Linked DNA regions of Caldalkalibacillus thermarum. The main gene of each other region encodes a partner of the protein of the gene in region 2 in a complex. Links are inferred from orthologs where the notes say so. Each region holds a gene or a part of one and is shown on either strand. Other genes may lie near its edges.

The links.
Region 1: the proteins of secG (region 2) and secY are in contact, whole or in part, in a crystal structure (PDB 5AWW), measured with the Thermus thermophilus proteins. The link is inferred for Caldalkalibacillus thermarum from one-to-one orthologs. Residues at the interface, in WP_223903268.1 of Thermus thermophilus: Tyr5, Ile9, Tyr12, Leu13, Ala16, Leu19, Val20, Val23, Leu24, Gln26, Glu27, Pro28, Gln30, Gly31, Ala32, Asp34, Leu35, Met36, Gly37, Gly38, Ser39, Ala40, Asp41, Leu42, Phe43, Ala45, Arg46, Val48, Tyr53, Thr56; in WP_096411648.1 of Thermus thermophilus: Leu14, Gln16, Arg17, Phe20, Ile34, Pro35, Pro37, Ile72, Arg108, Arg109, Asn112, Gln113, Arg116, Ile117, Ile120, Pro145, Gly146, Trp147, Phe152, Phe155, Val156, Val159, Thr160, Val162, Ala163, Gly164, Ala166, Leu167, Trp170, Glu173.

What each region holds. Positions count from the first base shown.
Region 1 is NZ_BMKZ01000012.1:20,598-23,874, reverse strand. What follows is about bases 47-2,999. They hold secY (preprotein translocase subunit SecY), read left to right. Parts: upstream 47-856; coding sequence 857-2,143; downstream 2,144-2,999. Other genes in these bases: map (type I methionyl aminopeptidase), read left to right, coding at 2,821-2,999; IEW48_RS06465 (adenylate kinase), read left to right, coding at 2,171-2,824; rplO (50S ribosomal protein L15), read left to right, coding at 417-857; rpmD (50S ribosomal protein L30), read left to right, coding at 195-383; rpsE (30S ribosomal protein S5), read left to right, coding at 47-181. In the rest of the region: more of rpsE, read left to right, coding at 1-46; more of map, read left to right, coding at 3,000-3,277. UniProt on the Bacillus subtilis protein: The central subunit of the protein translocation channel SecYEG. Consists of two halves formed by TMs 1-5 and 6-10.
Region 2 is NZ_BMKZ01000015.1:54,728-57,997, forward strand. What follows is about bases 57-3,002. They hold secG (preprotein translocase subunit SecG), read right to left. Parts: upstream 1,674-3,002; coding sequence 1,440-1,673; downstream 57-1,439. Other genes in these bases: IEW48_RS07885 (alpha/beta hydrolase), read right to left, coding at 57-583; IEW48_RS07890 (alpha/beta hydrolase), read right to left, coding at 625-1,320; IEW48_RS07900 (FAD-dependent oxidoreductase), read left to right, coding at 1,951-2,511; IEW48_RS07905 (thioredoxin family protein), read left to right, coding at 2,726-3,002. In the rest of the region: more of IEW48_RS07885, read right to left, coding at 1-56; more of IEW48_RS07905, read left to right, coding at 3,003-3,270. UniProt on the Bacillus subtilis protein: Involved in protein export. Participates in an early event of protein translocation.

The DNA.
Region 1 (3,277 bases), on a different replicon or contig from region 2:
CGGGGGTCCTGTCCGTGCCGTTTTGGAACTGGCTGGCGTACAAGATATCTTGACCAAATCACTGGGCAGCTCCAATGCCATTAATATGGTCCGGGCTACCTTTGAAGGCTTGCAGCGCCTCAAAACAGCTGAAGAAGTAGCCAGACTACGGGGTAAGACCGTTGAGGAACTGTTAGGATAAGGAGGGAGAACAGATGGCAAAAAAATTGGCGATCACCCTCAAACGCAGTGTGATAGGTCGTAAACCCGATCAACGGAAGACTATTGAAGCTTTAGGACTCAAAAAACGCCATCAAACTGTGGTGCATCAAGATAATCCTGCCATCCGCGGCATGATCAATAAAGTGAGCCATTTGGTTGAAGTCGAAGAAGTGGAGCAATAAAACAGCCACTGAGCACAGAGGAGGTGTATCGTTGTGAAACTGCATGAATTGAAACCAGCACCTGGATCTCGCAAAGCACGTAAACGTGTCGGCCGAGGCATTGGCAGCGGCATGGGTAAGACAGCAGGTCGCGGAACAAAAGGGCAAAAGGCCCGTGCGGGTGGAGGCGTTCGTCCTGGCTTTGAAGGTGGTCAAATGCCATTATACCGCCGCTTGCCCAAGCGAGGGTTTAACAACCCGACCCGCAAAGAGTATGCCATTGTTAATCTGGAGACGCTCAACCGCTTTGAAGAAGGCACTACTGTTACACCTGAGCTGCTAAAAGAAATCGGTATCGTTAAAAACTTAAAAGATGGCCTTAAAATCCTGGGCGACGGCGAGCTTAAGGTGAAGTTAACGGTGAAAGCCAACAAATTCTCCCAATCCGCCATCGAAAAAATTGAAGCTGCCGGTGGAAAAACTGAGGTGATTTAATGTTTGCCACAATCTCCAACATTATGAAAGTGGAAGACCTTCGGCGCAAAATCATCTTTACCCTGCTGGTGTTAATTATCTTTCGCATCGGGGCTTTTATCCCCGTACCCAACGTTAATCCCAATGTGATCAATCTGTATGACCAAGCCAATGTGTTGGGGATTATCAGCATTTTAGGCGGGGGAGCCCTGGAGCGTTTCTCCATTTTTGCCATGGGGGTCATGCCGTATATTACGGCCTCCATTATTGTGCAACTGTTAACCATGGACGTGATTCCTAAGTTTGCCCAATGGGCCCGGGAAGGGGAAGCCGGACGGCGTAAACTGGCTCAGGTTACCCGTTATGGCACTGTCGTACTCGCCTTTGTTCAGGCCATTGGGATGTCCATTGGCTTTAACAACTTGTTTCCTGGCCTCGTGGTCAACCCCGGTTTGGGCACCTATTTGTATATTGCCGTGATTTTAACAGCAGGCACCACTTTCCTGATGTGGCTGGGTGAACAAATTACCGAGAAAGGCATTGGCAACGGTATCTCCATCTTGATCTTTGCTGGAATTGTGGCAGCCATACCGAGTAGCTTGAATCAAATTTATCTCAGTGAGTTTGGTGAAGGAGCCAACATTTTCTTTGGTGTTCTCAAAGTGGTCATTCTGGCCTTGGTTGTGTTAGCCGTTGTGGCTGGCGTGATCTATATTCAACAAGGTGTGCGCAAAATTCCGGTCCAATATGCCAAGCGCGTGGTCGGACGGCGCATGTATGGTGGGCAATCCACCCATATCCCGCTGAAGGTTAATGCCGCAGGGGTGATTCCGGTCATCTTTGCCATGTCCTTAATCTTCTTCCCGCCAACAATAGCCATGTTTTTTGCCGGAAACCCCATAGCGGATTGGGTGATTAATCATTTTGACTATACCAGCCCGATTGGGATGTTTTTCTACGTGATTCTGATCATTGGTTTCACCTATTTCTATACGTTTGTGCAAATCAACCCTATACAGATAGCGGAAAACATGAAGAAGCATGGCGGCTATATCCCTGGCATTCGTCCCGGCAAAACAACATCTACCTATCTGACACGCATCTTAAACCGCATCACACTGGCTGGCGCCCTATTCTTGGCAGCTGTGTCTATTTTACCTGTCTTTTTCTCAGCCCTGGCCAACCTGCCTCCTACGGTGACCATCGGAGGTACAGCGCTCTTAATTGTGGTCGGCGTGGCTTTAGAGACCATGAAGCAGGTCAACAGCCAGCTGGTGAAGCGCCACTATAAAGGGTTTATTAAATAAACCATCTTTAGTATGTGGAGGGGTTTGATGAATCTTGTACTCATGGGTTTGCCGGGGGCCGGAAAGGGAACCCAGGCGGAAAAGATTGTTGACACCTTTGGCATTCCGCATATTTCGACGGGTGATATGTTCCGCGGTGCCATCAAAGACGGAACCCCGCTCGGTCGGGAGGCTAAAGCCTATATGGACCGGGGGGAACTGGTCCCTGATGAAGTCACCATAGGTATTGTTAAAGAACGATTAGCCAAAGATGATTGTAAACAAGGCTTTTTGCTTGACGGTTTCCCCCGTACCGTGGCTCAAGCAGAAGCATTGGATGATATATTGGCAAAATCCGGCCGGAAATTGGATCATGTGATTTATATTGAAGTGGCCCAGGAAACATTGTTGAAACGCTTGACCGGCCGGCGCATTTGTCGTGATTGTGGTGCCACTTACCACGTGTTATTCAACCCTCCGAAGCAAGAAGGTGTGTGCGACAGGTGTGGAGGTTCACTCTACCAGCGTGATGATGACAGTGAAGAAACGGTTCAAACACGCCTTGAGGTGAACCTGAAGCAGCAAGAACCACTCCTTAACTTCTACAAGCAGAAAGGTTATCTGCGCACAGTTAACGGAGAGCAAGACATTCAGCAGGTATTTGGCGACATCACCACGATTTTAAGAGGTCAGACACCATGATTGTCACCAAATCCAAGCAAGAACTTGAGCTTATGAGAGAAGCAGGGCGTATTGTAGCTCTGGTGCACCAAGCATTACAAGAAGTCATAGAACCTGGGATTACAACCAAAGAGCTCGATGCCCTGGCGGAGAAAGTGATTCGGTCACATGGAGCAACGCCTTCCTTCAAAGGTTATGGAGGCTTTCCTGGCAGTATATGCACCTCGGTTAACGAAGAACTTGTTCATGGTATTCCGTCGGAGCGCAAACTAAAAGAAGGCGATATCATCAGCATTGATGTGGGCGCCAATTTCAAAGGCTATCATGGTGACTCTGCCTGGACGTATCCGGTTGGGAAAATCAGTGAGGAGGACCAGCGTCTGCTCACCATTACGGAGCAATCGCTGTACAAAGGGTTGGCTGAAGCAAAGCCCGGTGCCCGCTTGTCCAACATTTCCCATGCGATTCAAACCT
Region 2 (3,270 bases):
TTTCATCTTGTACGGCCTGAATAATCAGGGCAGGTTGCTTAAGGCGGGGGAGCACATACCGGACATTGTGCATCAATTCCTCTAAACTAACCACACAAGATAAAGGAGTCCGCTCATAGACATAGAGATGAGGCTCGATATGATCCGCCTTCCGTCCTCTCCGCTTAGCATAAGGGAACATATATTGCAGGTATCTGGCCAGACTGAGACGAGGATCTCTCACTTTTAGGGGGGCACACAAGGTCACAATCCCCGCCACCGGTTCATGCTGGGCTATTTTTAAAGCCAGCAGCCCACCCATGGACAAGCCAACCACCACAACAAGCTCACACCCCTCCTCCCGCAACAGCCGGTAGCCATCTCTGGCGCTGACAAACCAGTCCACCCATGTGGTACAGCCCATCTCTTCCGGTGTGACTCCATGTCCCTTTAACAAGGGGGCATGCACCGTCCAGCCCGCCGCATGCAAATGCCGCCCAAGGGGCTTTAACTCCAGTGTGGTACCAGTAAAACCATGGATTAAAAGCACACCCGTTGTGCTGCCATCTGCTTTGAACAAAAACGGCGCTGGTTGTGCTTGCATTTGCCTCACCGCTGCCTCCCTATGTCAACCTCAATTTCTTGTCAAGCAGTAGGTATATCAAAAAATTGGCTCACTTTACGGATCACCTGTTCTTGTTCACAATCATGGCAAATGACATGCTTGGATTTTTCCAGCCAAACAATTTCCTTGCTGGGCGATTTCACCTGTTGGTATACATAGTCTGCGCTTCTCGGGTCGGCCAGATCATCTTTTTTGCCATGGATAATCAATACAGGCACATCAACTTTATTGATTTCCGGTGTTAACGTCCGAACCATTTTGCGAAACTGAAGCACCGCCCTGAGCGGTGTCTGCGTGATTTTGGTTTTATATCTTTCCAAGGTAGATATCATTGCCCCGTTGTCTTCCCAGCCTTCCCGCAAAAGATCAGCCACATCCCTGATGATTTGCTGTGGATTGGGAGCATACACAGCCGGGCTTAACAAAACCAATTTTCTTACCGGAAAGCGGTTGGCCAAATATGCTGCGATCAAACTGCCCATGGAAAAACCGACGAGATGCAGCCGCGTACATTGCCGGACAATCCTGCCACATTCCCGCTCGGCAAAGGTGACCCAATCCTGCCAGTTTATATCTTTCAGGCTTTCCCTTGCACCGTGTCCTGGGAGGGTGGGTGTGTGAATCAGCCAATCGGTATGACGCTTCAAGTGTTCAGCAAGCGGCATCACTTCATGGGGGCTGCCGGTAAAACCATGGATCAGCATGCAGCCTTTCACTTGATGTCACTCCCTCGCAAGCAAGTATCCCATGATTTTATCATACCCGTTTTTTTCCTGTTTAAAAATAAAAACAGCAGGAACCCTCCTGCTGCTACCTTATGCTGCTCTGTCTCGTCTTATTGTACAATGTAGGCTACGGCCAGGGTCAGTAAAATGAAAATGGTACCAAACACCACAGTCAATTTGCCCAGCAAGGCATCGATGCCGCGGGCTTTCGTTTTGCCCAGCAGTTGCTCTGAAGCACCGCTGATTGCACCTGACAGTCCGGCGCTCCGTCCAGATTGCAATAAAACGACAGCAATAAGGGCGAGGGATATCAGAATGAGCAATACTTTCAACAAGCCAGTCATCTGTTCCACCTCCACTAGATCACTATTGTACTATAGCACAGATTGGACAGGGTTTCAAATCATTATGATTTGGTTTGCAAAACAACTTTTTGTGCTGCTTGGACCGCTGTTTGACAAAGCAGTTGATAAACATTTCAAGTGTAAATCTGACTTGTGCAGCCATGTCTTCACCTTCCATCGCCGTTATACAAAAAAATATGACATATATCTGGGCAACAAGTTTTACAAACTTTATGCAAAAGATATAAAATATACTTATGAAAGGAGGCGTTATACGATGTACGATATTGCCATTATCGGTGCAGGTCCTGCAGGCGCCAGCGCGGCTCTGTTTACATCAAAAGCGGGAAAGAAAACCATTCTGTTTGACCATGACAAAAGCATCACCAAACGGGCTCGGATCGAAAACCACTACGGAATTATGGAAATCGCAGGGCCTGACTTGGTAGACATTGGCAAAAAACAGGCTGAAAAATTTGGCACCCAACTGGTGAATGAAGAGGTCACCGATATAAACAAACAAGGAGATACCTTTGTCATTCACACGGCTAACGACACATATGAGGCCAAATACATCATCCTAGCCACCGGCCTCTCTACTGACCTGGCCGAGAAGCTTGGTCTGAAAACAAAACCTGGAACCGAGCCGAGAATTAAAACCATTGTTGAAACCGACCCGCAAGGAAAAACAAATGTTGAGAAAGTATGGGCCGCGGGCACAGTCGCCGGTGTCAGCGTACATACCATTATTACTGCCGGTGACGGCGCCAAAGTCGCCATTAATCTCCTCAGCGAAATCAATGGCGAACGGTATGTTGACCATGATGTTTTAAAATAATTCCGCCTATATACGGAGAGGATCCTCTTAACTGAAAGGAGGATCCTTTTACTTTTACCCCGGACCCGTCTTTTTCCAAATTGCTAAAATTATCATACCACATCTGCCTATTGTCAACACGTTTTGAAAAGTCTTGCTCACGCCAAGCACTTTTATTGCTGGACAAGATCAGCCAGTGCTATCATAGAGACAAATGTTTAAGGAGGCAGGCATGATGAGTAAAAATATTGCTCACAAACTTGGACAGGGGATGACACCCCAAGATTTTATTGAGGGAATGACCGTTAATCGCGATAAACTGACTAGCTGGTATGACCGGTTTGTCTGGGCTGAAGACAAAAGGTCTGCCTTTCAACAGTTAAGGAACCGCCGGGATCTGCGCTGTGCCATCATTGCCTCTGACTGGTGCGGAGATGTGGTGCGCAATCTGCCTGTTGTCCTCAAGGTGGTGGAAGAGGCGGAGATTCCCACGGAAATTTTTATCATGGAACAACATCTGGACCTGATCGATCAATTTTTAACCATGGGCGGCCGGGCCATCCCTAAAGTGCTATTTACCGATCAGGACGGCAATGTGCTGGCTGAATGGGGACCGCGACCCGCTTATGTGCAAGAACCTATGGTGCGTTTCAAACAGGAAAATCCGGATCCTAAGGCCCCGGATTACGACGAGAAAAAGACAGCGGCCTACGAAGAAATATTAAAACGTTATGGGAAAGGGACGGATTATCAAAAGCTGATTGTGGATGAACTGTACAG